DNA from 4 places in the Tardiphaga sp. P4_G1 genome. Region 3 is predicted to be linked to each of the others. Evidence: predicted binding sites of a transcription regulator. Region 3 holds the regulator's gene; each other region holds the start of a gene.

Region 1 (3,260 bases), on a different contig from region 3:
GGCAGATAGGCGCAATCAGACCGAGCAGGTATCCGGCAAGACCGTGCCGAATGTAGATGCCCCAATAGTTCACGAGGCCGGGGTAACTGGGGTCGGTGTTCGTATAGAAGACGACAAATTTTGCGGCGTTGGATATGTGCCCGTGTGACCACACGAGAAATGTAAATGCCAGCACGGTTGCGATCACGCAGAGTGCTGTTACCACGACCATGCGCTGATTTCTGTTCATCGGATATCACTCGCTGACTTCACACCCTGTTGTGCAGGAAAGCTGCAAGAAGGTTCAAAGAAGGGTGATCCGCCTCATGCACCGCTACGGGGTGCTTCGCTGCGCGTCACGAACCAGCGTGGGATCTGCAGCGTGATCCATGATCCGAGCACCGTGAGGATCGCCATGCCCGCGAGCGAGATATAGAGCAGAGGATGTTGCGAGGATACGAGCGACCCGTTGAGGTGCAGGTGCGGGCGGATCATGTCCATGACTAGGCTGACCAGGCTCGCCGCCACGAAGCCGCCGATGACCGAAGCGACAATACTCGCGATCCATCCAAGCGGGCCGCGCTTCTTTGTCCAGGCCTCGTGAATTCCCACGGCCAGCATGGCGATCAACATGATCAGCATGATGGTCAGCGGGCCACCCACGCTCGACCTCGGCATCGCGCCGCTGAGTTCCACGAGCAACAGGGCAGCGACGGAGAGCAGTGCGATCGTCTTCACGGCGTGTGACCTTCCCATGTCGGATTGAACGCATGAGCGATGCGGACATCCTGTTGTGCGGGAAACGTGCAGGAAGGTTCAAAAGTGGCTCGATGAGTCCAAATCGGGTGGCTGTCGTTTTTGAACGATATCGACGAAGATGACGAAGAATGAAAGAGGCCGCCCACTGAGGCGGCCTTAGTCCCATTCAACCGGCCCCCATGGTTGTTGGTCGGCCCAATCCTTCGCCTCGTCGAGGGTGTGGTGGCTCCCTCCCGTGAGGTCGCACGTATAAACGAGTCCATCTGGCGTTTCTGGAATCGGACGGCTTTCGTCCAATTGGTCATCGTTGTCATATCGAGACGACGCAAACCGCGCGGGCTGGGCGTAGATAGCAATCCGCCTAGGGGCGGTTCGGTCGTAAAGCCAAATCCCAGTTGCAACGATTTTTTTCTCTGCGGTCATTTTTTCATAATAGGCCACAGCCGAAATCAAACTAGGCCACTGAGGGTCAAAACAGGCAGTACCCAAAATTCCCAAAAGAACATATTGCGAACATAGAACAGATAGGGTACATTGTTTTCAACCCGAACAGCGCCGCCATCCTTTGGCGCTTGCCGTTTGTCCTGTCGCGAATCCCTTCATAAGGAGCTAGATCAATGGCTACCACTCCGACTGCCCTGCGTATCGTTGAAGGATCCTCCATGGACAAGACCAAGGCCCTGTCGGCCGCGCTCTCCCAGATCGAGCGCCAGTTCGGCAAGGGCTCGGTGATGAAGCTCGGCAAGAACGACCGGTCGATGGACATCGAGGTGATTTCGTCGGGCTCGCTCGGCCTCGATATCGCGCTCGGCGTCGGCGGTCTGCCCAAGGGCCGTGTGATCGAGATCTACGGACCGGAATCCTCGGGCAAGACCACTTTGGCGCTGCATTGCGCCGCCGAGGCCCAGAAGAAGGGCGGCATCTGCGCCTTCATCGACGCCGAACACGCGCTCGACCCGGTCTATGCCCGCAAGCTGGGGGTCAATGTCGATGAACTCCTGATCTCGCAGCCGGACCACGGCGAACAGGCGCTGGAAATCGCCGACACGCTGGTGCGCTCCGGCGCGGTGGACGTGCTGATCATCGACTCCGTGGCAGCGCTGGTGCCGCGCGCCGAACTCGAAGGCGAAATGGGCGACGCGCTGCCCGGCCTGCAGGCTCGTCTGATGAGCCAGGCGCTGCGCAAGCTAACCGCCTCGATCAACAAATCCAATACGATGGTGATCTTCATCAACCAGATCCGCATGAAGATCGGTGTGATGTATGGCTCGCCGGAGACCACCACCGGCGGCAATGCGCTGAAATTCTACGCCTCGGTCCGTCTCGACATCCGCCGCATCGGCGCGATCAAGGAGCGCGACGAAGTGGTCGGCAATTCGACCCGCGTCAAGGTCGTGAAGAACAAGCTGGCGCCGCCCTTCAAGCAGGTCGAATTCGACATCATGTATGGCGAAGGCGTCTCCAAGATGGGCGAGATCCTCGATCTCGGCGTCAAGGCCGGCATCGTCGAGAAGTCCGGCGCCTGGTTCTCCTATGACAGCCAGCGTCTCGGTCAGGGCCGCGAAAATTCCAAGGCCTTCCTGAAAGCCAATCCGGACATGACCGCCAAGATCGAAGCCTCGATCCGGCAGAATTCCGGCCTGATCGCCGAGCAGATTCTCGCCGGTCCCGTCGAGCGCGACGAAGACGGCGGTGACGGCGAGGAGCCGGCAGAAGATTGATCGGATCGGGTCCGGAGACTCACTGACGTTCATGCGTTAGTGATCTTGCCGGGCCGGTCCTGCAGCCGATAGTGTCGGCTGAATGATTTCGCGGTGGGTGCTGTGGGGGTCTGTTGCCGATACCCTGCGGTGCCTGCCGCGTTGTCGTTTCAGGACACCCTGATCTGAGTGCGCGCTGATCGTAACTATCACCGTGCGGCGGGAGTAGCTGTGTTTGGTGGTGCGATCAGTTTGTTGACCGCATGACAGGCAACGCCGTCGACCAGATCCGGCACCACCTTGCGACAGAGATCGAACACTTCCGGGCAGCGCGGATGAAACGTGCAGCCGGAGGGCGGATCGATCGGATTGGGAATCTCGCCGGAGACCGCGATGCGCGCGCGGCCTGACATGGCCAGATCCGGCACTGCGCCCAGCAGCATGCGCGTATAGGGCATGCGCGGCGCGCGGAAGAGTTCGCGCCCTTCCGCAATCTCCACGATTCGCCCGAGATACATCACGCCGATCCGGTCAGCCATGTGCCGGACCACAGCAAGGTTGTGGCTGATGAACAGATAGGTCAGGCCGAATTTGTCCTGCAGTTCGCGCATCAGGTTGAGAATCTGCGCCTGCACCGAGACATCCAGCGCTGAGGTCGGCTCGTCGCAGACGATGAACTCCGCCTCTGAGGCGAGTGCGCGGGCAATCGCGATACGCTGGCGCTGGCCGCCGGAGAACTGATGCGGGTATTTCTGCCCGTCGTCGGGATGCAGGCCCACCAGCGTCAATAATTCGCCGACGCGCCCGCGAATGTCGCGCTCG
Region 2 (3,260 bases), on a different contig from region 3:
GCCGGAAGCCATCGAGCCTCTGTTCGAGAAGCGGATGGATGGTTTCTCGATTGCGTTTCACATGCTGAGCCACGCCAAGATCGGTACCTCGACGATCCAGAGCCGCGCGACTGCTGGCACCGCCGGCGCGACATTTATCTTCTGCCTGCCGGGTTCGCCCGGCGCCTGCCGCGATGGCTGGGACGGCATCCTTGCCGCGCAACTAGATTACCGCACAAAGCCCTGCAATTTCGTGGAGATCATGCCGCGGCTGGATGAGCATCTGCGACGTCCCAAAGCGAAGGGCGCGTCGGTCTAGAGCACGAGCTCCCAGGTCTCACCGATCAAATCCTGCCCGAAATTGCGATGCGGCTCGGTGGCGACCAGCGCGAAGCCTGAATCCTGATAGATTTTTCGCGCTGCGCCAAGATTGCTCTGGGTCCAGAGCGTGATCCTGCGATAGCCGCATTGCCGCGCAAAGGTGATGGATTCCGTCACCATGCGCTGGCCGAGCTTTTGTCCGCGCGCCTTGGGATCGATCAGCAAGAGCCGAAACTTGGCGACGTCGTCGGATGCCTTCACGAGAAACAGCGAGCCGACGGGCGCGCCGTCCATCTCGGCGATCCAGCAGCGTTCGCGCGTGGCATCGCATGATGCGACGAATTCTGCAGCGATGTCGGCTACCAGCGCCTTAAAGGATGCATCGAACCCGTATTCGGCCGCATAGAGCTCGCCGTGACTGCGGATGACCCAGTCGATATCGCCAGGCTGGAGATCGCGTAGCACTGCAAGCTGAACGGCATCGGGGGCTTGGGCGGCCATGATCAGGCAACGATGATCCGGCTGCGCAGCAATGTGCGTGAGGAGCGGCCGAGCTGGCGCAGCAACCGCGCTTCCGAGCGCCGGGCATCGGGCGCGTAGCCGCCGAGACGATCATAGTGTTCGCGGCCGATCAGCAGGCCCTGATCGGCCTTGGGTCCCGTGATCATCCGGACCAGGTGCTTCAGGCCATCGCGAAAATTGGTCTCGTCATAGGGCGAGCGCGCATAGCGGAAAATGCCCGCGCGGGGGCGGTTGCTGGTCGATACGCGCTGGATGAATTGCTGGGTCTCCTCGATCCAGCCGGCATCGAGCACGGCGCCGGCATGGAGAAACATTAGCCAGGGCGAGCGCGCCTGCTTGGCGCCGGCGGCCATCGCCGCGGCGCGCGATCCCTGCGAGGTCAGGAAGCCGCAGCCCGCGACATCGGCGACACGTTCGATGACATCGGTGCCAGCGCGATCGACCAGCAGCACTTCGCGGATCACACCGGCAGCAGCGCCCGGCACCAGCGCTGCCAGTGTGGCAACAGCGGGCTGTTCGACGCCTTCGGTGGGGATGATCACGCTCAGCATGGGTGTCGGATGATACCTCTCAACAACGGGGTGGCCGCGTTATCGTTTCGTCATAGTCTATGCGGCACCGGCGGCTGCTGCAATTTCGGGGCGGTTCGACTTTCGGCCGCCCCTGCAAGGCGGCGGGAGAATGCACAGTGCCCCGATCGTGTGCCACCGTATTTATGTTCTTGCTTTGTTCCGTTTGTGCGCTATCGTGGCTTCATGAGTCGCCAGATCGCTGCCCTCAAGCACCCGCCGGTCCCGGCGCCCTCCGATAAGCCGGCGGGTGCGCTTTCCCCTTTTCCCGAGATCGCGGTGGCGATCGACAAGCAGCGGCGACGCGGCCGCGGTGCCCAGTCCAACGACAGCGGACGCTACGAGGCCGAGGCCCGGGTCGCCTTTGATGACGGCTGGCAGAGCCTCGATGAATTGCCGCCGTTCAAGACGACCGTTGCGACGGACACCGCGCGCAAGGTCATCACGCGCAACGAGTCGCCGGATATCGGCTTCGACCGTTCGATCAATCCCTATCGTGGCTGCGAGCATGGCTGCGTCTATTGTTTCGCGCGGCCGACCCACGCCTATCTCGGTCTCTCGCCCGGGCTCGATTTCGAAGCCAAACTGTTCGTGAAGCCCGATGCGCCGGCGCTGCTCGAGAAGGAGCTGGCCGCCGCCGAATACGAGCCGAAGATGATCGCGATCGGTACCAATACCGATCCGTATCAGCCGATCGAGCGCGAGCGGCAGGTGATGCGCGGCATTCTCGAAGTGCTGGAGAAGACCGGTCATCCCGTCGGCATCGTCACGAAGTCGGCTTTGGTGACGCGCGATATCGATATCCTGGCGAGGATGGCGAAGCGCAATCTGGTCAAAGTGGCGTTGTCGGTGACGTCGCTCGATCCGAAGCTAGCGCGCACCATGGAGCCGCGCGCGTCGACACCGTCGAAGCGACTGGAAGCTTTGCGGCAGCTATCTGAGGCTGGCATTCCGACCACGGTGATGGTGGCGCCGGTGATCCCCGCGCTGAATGACAGCGAGATCGAGCGCATTCTCGATGCCGCCGCTCATGCCGGCGTCAAGGAAGCCAGCTACGTTTTGCTGCGGCTGCCGATGGAAGTGCGCGATCTGTTTCGCGAATGGCTGATCGCGAATTATCCGGATCGCTATCGCCATGTCTTCACGCTGATCCGCGAAATGCGCGGCGGCCGCGATTACGACTCGCAATGGGGCACGCGCATGAAGGGCACGGGGCCTATGGCCTGGATGATCGGTCGCCGCTTCGAGATCGCCTGCACGAAGCTTGGCCTCAACAAGCGTCGTTCGAAGCTCACCCTCGATCATTTCGAGAAGCCGGCCGGTGCCGGTCAGCAATTGAATCTGTTCTAACTCCGCAGGTCTCGCAGCGTACGGAGTGGTGGAGAGGGGACGTTGGCAGGAAACCAGAGCCTGCCAACGTCCCTCTTTTCGATCTATAGAGTGAGTACAGGAGTGACGCGCATGACGATGAAGAAACCACCCGCGCCAATCGCGCGCATGACGGTGATCACGCTGGGCGTCGCGGATATGCGCAGGAGCATTGCGTTCTACGAAGCGCTGGGCTTTACGCGAAAGGCCCGTGGCTCGGGCGATGCCATCGCCTTTTTCGACACCGGCGCCAGCGTCCTCGCGCTGTTTCCGTGGGATCAACTGGCGCAGGACGCGACATTGCCTGACCATCCAAGGCCGCAGGCGTTTCGCGGCAGCACGCTGGCGTGGAATTGCCGCTCCGAAGGCGAGGTCGATGCGGTCCTCGCTTTCGCTGTCGATTGTGGTGGATCGCTTTTGAAGCCAGCGCGAAAGACCGATTACGGTGGCTATTCCGGCTACTTTGCGGACCCGGACGGGCACGCCTGGGACGTGGTGACG
Region 3 (3,260 bases):
TGCCACCACGCCCTATGCCGCATTTCATTTCCATCGCGTCACGCCTTATGGCGTCGTCGCCAATCTCCTGGCGATGCCGGTGGTCTCGGCGTTGGTGATGCCGGCCGGCATTCTCGGTTTGGTGGCCATGCCGTTCGGCTTTGACGGTGTGTTCTGGCGGCTGATGGATGTCGGCATCCAGTGGATGATTGTCGTCACGCAATGGGTGGCAGCCTTGCCCGGCGCCATCGGCCGGATGCCGGCCTTTGGCACCGGGCCGCTGATATCAGCCAGTATCGGCATCATCGTGCTGGGATTGCTGCGCACGCCGTTGCGCTTCGCGGGGGCTGCCGTGCTTGCAATCTCGATTGTGTGGGCATTGCTGGTGAAGCAGCCCGATGTGCTGATCTCGGGTGACGGTCACAGCGTCGCGGTGCGGGGCAGGGACGGGCATCTCCACGTGATGCGCAGCGCCAAGGATACATTTTTGTTGAAAGAGTGGCTCGCCGGCGATGCCGATGCGCGTCTGCCGACCGATGCCTCCGTCAGCCACGGTGTGTCCTGCGACCGCGACGGGTGCATCGCGGCGCTGGCCGATGGCGCTTTGGTGGCGCTGGTTCTACAGCCGGATGCTTTCACAGATGATTGCGAGAAAGCGGCGCTGATCGTCACGACGAAACAACCGCCGAGGGATTGCCGTGCGCTGGTGATCGATCAGGACCGCCTGCAACGAAACGGTGCGGTAAGCCTGCAGCGAACCGCCAACGGCCTTGCGATCGATGCCGTGCGACCGCGTGGCCTGGACCGTCCGTGGTCACCAGCCATTCCCGATCAGCCTCTGTCCGATAGGTTGGAGACCAGTCGTCCGCCGCAAAACCGGCCGGTGGATGCGACGCCGGTGGAAACCGATCTTCAACCCGAAGATCAGTAATCCGCCGAGGCGCAAATCTCAGTAGCGGCGATACAGCCCGATCAGCTTGCCCTGAATGCGCACCCGGTTGGGTGGCAGGATACGGACCTCGTAGGCGTCATTCGCAGGCTCCAGCGCGATCGACGCGCCGCGGCGGCGGAAGCGCTTCAGCGTGGCTTCCTCGTCGTCGATCAGGGCCACCACGATGTCGCCAGTGTCGGCGCTTTCGTTGCGCTGGATCAGCACGGTGTCGCCATCGAGAATGCCGGCGTCCTGCATGGAATCGCCGCGCACTTCGAGCGCGTAATGTTCGCCGGAGCCGAGCATGTCGGCGGGCATGCTGATGGTGTGGCTGCGGGTCTGCAGTGCCTCGATCGGCGTACCTGCCGCGATCCGGCCCATCACCGGGATGGCAACTGTGCGGCCATTGTCATCATCGCCGCTGTTGCTAGCGATGCTGGCGGCGGAACGCACCTTGCCAAGCGTGCCTTCGATGACGCTGGGCGTGAAGCCGCGGCGGCCGGTACCGCCGGTGACCGGCGCGCCGAGCTCTGGCAGCTTGATGACTTCGATGGCACGGGCGCGGTTGGGCAGACGGCGTATGAAGCCGCGTTCTTCCAGTGCGGTGATCAGACGATGGATGCCGGATTTGGAGCGCAGGTCGAGCGCATCCTTCATCTCGTCGAAGGAGGGCGGGACGCCAGCTTCCTTCAGCCGTTGATCGATGAATCGCAGGAGTTCGTATTGTTTGCGCGTGAGCATCTGAAGCCATCCTCAGTTGACGGTGTCGGCCGCCGCGTGCGTTTCAAAGGGCCTTCGAACAGTGAGCCTCAATCCAGAGACGATCGTTCGAAGATCGGTTGCGCGAGTTCGGGCACTCTCAAACTACTCAAAGCCACAGAATCTCGAAACAAATCATGAACGAACACTATATGTTCCATATGTGTTCTGCAATGCTTAATTTGCCGTCAACAGAACGCACGTTGAGCGAGGTTTGAGGAGGCTGTTCCTCACCAGTCGTCGACCCTCTACGGACATGGAAAATGCTTCCGCGGTCGCTTGGGCTACGCGGACGTCATGCGCCCAATGGGCGGCGGCGGAGTTGTGGAGCCGGTCGCCAGCGAGCGCTGAACCATGATCGTGTCGGCCCAGCGGCCCGAGCGATAGGCGACGCCGGGCAGCAAGCCGACGCGCGCAAAGCCAAAGCTCTCATGCAAGCCGAGCGAGGCCGTGTTGTCGGCATCGATGTAGCCGATGATCTGCCGAAAGCCGGCCGCCGCGCAGACGTCGATCAACTCGCGCATCAGCAGCCGGCCGATGCCTCGGCCGACATGCCCGTGGTGGATATAGATCGAATGCTTGACCGTGTAGCGATAGGCCGGTCGCTTCCGAAACAGCACCACATAGGCGTAGCCGATGACCTCGCCGCCTTGCGTGGCGACGAGGTGCGGGAACCGTTTGCTGCGCAGGTTCTTGCGCCGGTCTCTGAGATCGTCGGGCTGCGGCGTGTCGGCGTCGCTGACGCCTTCCTCAACGCCTTGCCGGATGTGCCGGCGATAGATCGCCAGCATGGCATCGACGTCGGTGTCGCGTGACGGTCGGATGACGACCGGCTGTTCGAGTTCCGTTGGCAAATCAGGCTCCTTACGTGCTCCCTATTCGGAGACCACGTAAGTGTAAAGTCGGATCCGGCCATTGGCGTCGACCTTGCGGTAGATGCCCTGGATTTCGACGTCGAAGCCCGGGAAGGTGTTGAAGCAGGTCTCGAACATCCTGAGATAATCGATCATCGGCTTTGACCGTTCAGTGAGCCGTTCTCCGGGGACGATCGTGGCGATGCCGGGCGGGTAGACCACGAACGGCGTCGTCGCGACGCGCCCGAAGATCTCATCGATGGGGAGGTAATCGACGTCGTTGCGCACCAGACAGCGCGCAGCATCATGGGGCGACATGGCGATCTCCGGCAGATGGTCAGCGGAGAATTGCCTGGTCTGAAGTTCGCTCACATTGGCCTCGCGGAAGAACCGGTGCATGTCGCCGCACAGATCCCGCAGGCGTATGCCCGCATAACGCGCCGGCCTGCGCCGCGCGAATTCCGGGATGACGTCTTCAAGCAGAGCGTTGTCGTCATGAAACTTCTTGAAAGCGACGAGGCCCGATATCAGCGTGCCGGCCTTGCTGGCTTCCACGCCGGGCGTCAGCAGGAAGAGCAGCGAGTTGAGATCGTTTTTCTCCGGCACGATGCGGTTTTCGCGCAGGAACTGCGCCACCACCGGAGCAGGGATGCCGTGTTCCGCATAGCCGCCGGTGGTGCGGTCGAAGCCGGGTGTCAGCACTGTCAGCTTGTTGGGATCGGTCATGGTGAAACCGG
Region 4 (3,260 bases), on a different contig from region 3:
GCCCGGCTTGACCGGGCGATCCAGTATACACTGCCCTTAACGTTGATACTTCATAGCAAACTACAACCGCCGCCGGATACTGGATCGCCCGGTCCAAGCGCGCAATTGCGCGCTCGGCCGGGCGATGACAGTTGGAGTTCTGGAGCTATTCCCCTGCCTGAATCTTGCGCGGCAGTGGCGCGAACATGTCGGGGGCGGCGGTCTTCGCGATGACCGGGGCTACCTCGGCCGCCGGCTCGCTCTTGCTGAAATCCAGTTCCTCGATGCGGCCGGCGCGCTTTTCGATCTTGTCGGCGGAAATCAGTATCTGGCGGACGTCCTCATTGGCTTGTCCGAAATGGGTCTGCAGCTTTATCACGCGATCGCGCAACCGGGTGAGGTCGTCGCCCAAATTCAGCACCTCGGTACGGATCTGGTCGGCGGCGTCGCGCATCCGCGCGTCTTTGAGAATCTGCTGCATCACCTGGATCGCCAGCATCAACAGCGACGGCGACACCAAGACGACGCGGGCGCGATAGGCCTTCTGGATGATGTCATCGAATCCGTCGTGGATTTCCGCATAGACGGATTCCGACGGCACGAACATCAGCGCCGTATCCTGCGTCTCGCCGGCAACCAGATACTTCTCGGCGATGTCGGTGACATGCTTCATCACGTCGGCGCGCAAGCGCTGCGCCGCGTATTTCTTTTCCTCGTCGCTGCGTGCGTCATGCAGCGCCGTGACGGCTTCCAGCGGGAATTTTGCGTCGATGCACAGCGGGCGCTGGTCCGGCAGGAAGATCACGCAATCCGGCCGCTTGCCCGACGACAGCGTGTGCTGGAACGCATAGGCGCCGCTCGGCATGCCGTCCTTGACGATACTTTCCATCCGCGCCTGACCGAAGGCGCCGCGCGACTGCTTGTTGGCGAGCACGTCGCGGAGCGTCGTCACCTGCGAGGTGAGGTCAGTGAGGTTCTTGTGGGCGTTGTCGATGATGCCCAGCCGCTCATGCAGCGCGCTCAGGCTTTCCATCGTGTTGCGTGTGGTCTGTTCCATGGATTGGCCGACGCGATGGGTCACGGAGTCCAGTCGCTCGGACACCGCGCGTGCCATGTCGGCCTGACGGCCTGCCAAGGCCTGGCCCATGGCGTCGACGCGGCCGGTGGCTTCGTTCTGTGCTTTCAGCACTTCGCTGAGGCGTTCTTCCAGTTCGTCGGCGCGGATCGCCTGGGCCATGGCCATGGCGGCGCCGCGGCTACCGGAGCGAGCGATGATGATGGCGATGGTGAGCAGCAAACCCAGCGCCAGAGCACTGAAGCCCATCAATGCCACGCCGGCGGTGACCGGCATGTCGTCGATCATGAAAAGAATCTCGTTCATCCCATCCTTGTAGCCGATTCGGTCGGTTGCGCGAACGAAGAGGGAACATTTATGGTTAATGCAAAATGAATTTTCCTGGTTAACCCAAGCCTAAGAAATGTGGTTAAGCGGACCTTAACCAGCATGGTTAACCGCGCCTCAATTTTCATGGTTAGCGGGGAGTTAACGTCCTTCAAAGTCCAGCTTTTCCAGCGGATTGACCCGGACCGGCGCGCAGATTAAATCGCCGCCATGGCCATTCGTGAAATCATTATCCTGCCCGACAAACAGTTGCGGCTGATCTCCAAACCAGTCGAGAAGGTGACGTCAGAGGTGCGCAAGCTCGCCGACGACATGTTCGAGACGATGTACGACGCACCCGGGATCGGGCTGGCGGCGATCCAGATCGCGGTTCCGCTGCGGCTGATCACCATGGACATCGCCAAGAAGGACGATGAGGAGGACGGCAAGAAGCCGCGCGTCTTCATCAATCCGGAGATCATCTCGGCCTCGGAAGAACTCTCGGTCTATGAGGAAGGCTGTCTGTCGATCCCTGAATATTACGAGGAAGTGGAACGTCCGGCGACGGTGCGGATCCGCTATATGGACCTCGACGGCAAGACCATCGAGGAAGAGGCCAGCGGCCTGTTCGCGACCTGCATTCAGCACGAGATCGACCATCTCAATGGCGTGCTGTTCGTCGATTACCTTTCCAAGCTGAAGCGCGACCGCGTGCTGAAGAAGTTCACCAAGCTCGCCAAGCGCGCGGAGTAGGTTTCTCCGCGCAACGCTGCAACAGATCGGCTCCGACCTATGTCGCTTCGTTTGATCTTCATGGGCACGCCGGATTTCGCGGTGCCGACGCTGCTCGAACTCGTGGCCCATGGCCATGAGATCGTCGCGGTCTATACCCGCGAAGCAAAGCCCGCCGGTCGTGGCATGAAGCTGCAGCCGACGCCCGTGGCGCGCGAGGCGGAACGGCTCGGCATTCCCGTCTTCACGCCGAAAACGCTGCGGACGCCGGAGGCGGAAGTCGAGTTCCGGTCGCATGAGGCCGAGGCTGCGGTCGTCGTCGCCTACGGCATGATCCTGCCGCAGAACATTCTCGATGTGCCGCCCCTAGGTTGCTTCAACCTGCACGGCTCGCTGCTGCCGCGCTGGCGCGGCGCGGCGCCGATCAATCGCGCGATCATGGAAGGCGACGCCGAGAGCGGCGTCATGGTGATGAAGATGGATGTCGGCCTCGACACCGGCGATGTCGCCATGGCCGAGCGCCTGGCGATCACCGATGCGATGACGGCGCTGGACCTGCACGATGCGCTGGCGCCGCTTGGTGCCGACTTGATGGTGCGGGCCATGGGGGCGCTGGAAAGGGGACGGCTGAGCCTGACCCCGCAGAGCGCAGACGGCGTCACTTACGCGGCCAAGATCGACAAAGCGGAGGCCAAGATCGACTGGTCGAAGCCGGCGCGCGACGTGCTTCGGCATTGCCATGGGCTGTCACCGTTTCCCGGCGCGTGGTGCGAAGTGCCGATCGAGGGCGAGGCGGTGCGCGTGAAGGTTCTGCGCTGCGAGCTCGCAAAGGGCGCGGGCGCGCCCGGCGAGATCATCGACGATCAGCTCACCGTCGCCTGCGGCGAGGGCGCGATCCGGATCATCGACCTGCAGCGCGCGGGCAAGCAGCCGATGAAGGCCAGTGAATTTCTGCGTGGCACGCCGTTGAAGCCGCCTCTGCGGGTGGGCTGATGCCGCGCTACAAGATGATCATCGAATATGACGGCGCGCCATTTTCCGGATGGCAGGTGCAGGCCAACGCGACGCTGACCGTACAGGGCGCGCTGGAGCGTGCTGCCGAGGCCATTTGCGGCGAGCCGATCCGCGTCCATGGCGCCGGTCGCACCGATGCCGGCGTCCATGCGCT

Evidence for each region. Region 3 encodes LexA, which represses DNA repair genes until DNA is damaged. Its sites were predicted from a motif close to TGTTCNNNNTGTGTTCNG; they were not measured.
Region 1: recA (recombinase RecA) is a predicted target of LexA. The motif match lies at 1,237-1,254, and genes of this name have one in related genera.
Region 2: AC1DUY_RS27870 (PA0069 family radical SAM protein) is a predicted target of LexA. The motif match lies at 1,539-1,556, and genes of this name have one in related genera.
Region 4: AC1DUY_RS25060 (DNA recombination protein RmuC) is a predicted target of LexA. The motif match lies at 1,391-1,408, and genes of this name have one in related genera.

Annotation. Positions count from the first base shown of each region.
Region 1 covers NZ_JBFUJU010000005.1:238,013-241,272, forward strand. Annotated here, with positions in the region: gene AC1DUY_RS13855 (hypothetical protein) at 1-229, opposite strand, end outside; gene AC1DUY_RS13860 (hypothetical protein) at 304-717, opposite strand; gene recA (recombinase RecA) at 1,356-2,459, shown strand; gene AC1DUY_RS13870 (ABC transporter ATP-binding protein) at 2,648-3,260, opposite strand, start outside.
Region 2 covers NZ_JBFUJU010000014.1:63,686-66,945, reverse strand. Annotated here, with positions in the region: gene moaB (molybdenum cofactor biosynthesis protein B) at 1-298, shown strand, start outside; partial or broken gene AC1DUY_RS27880 (GNAT family N-acetyltransferase) at 295-768, opposite strand; gene AC1DUY_RS27875 (glycosyltransferase) at 804-1,373, opposite strand; gene AC1DUY_RS27870 (PA0069 family radical SAM protein) at 1,578-2,741, shown strand; gene AC1DUY_RS27865 (VOC family protein) at 2,859-3,260, shown strand, end outside.
Region 3 covers NZ_JBFUJU010000001.1:682,642-685,901, reverse strand. Annotated here, with positions in the region: gene AC1DUY_RS03375 (ComEC/Rec2 family competence protein) at 1-910, shown strand, start outside; gene lexA (transcriptional repressor LexA) at 929-1,651, opposite strand; gene AC1DUY_RS03365 (N-acetyltransferase family protein) at 1,954-2,523, opposite strand; gene AC1DUY_RS03360 (Orn/Lys/Arg family decarboxylase) at 2,545-3,260, opposite strand, start outside.
Region 4 covers NZ_JBFUJU010000011.1:194,177-197,436, reverse strand. Annotated here, with positions in the region: gene AC1DUY_RS25060 (DNA recombination protein RmuC) at 146-1,360, opposite strand; gene def (peptide deformylase) at 1,592-2,113, shown strand; gene fmt (methionyl-tRNA formyltransferase) at 2,153-3,085, shown strand; gene truA (tRNA pseudouridine(38-40) synthase TruA) at 3,085-3,260, shown strand, end outside.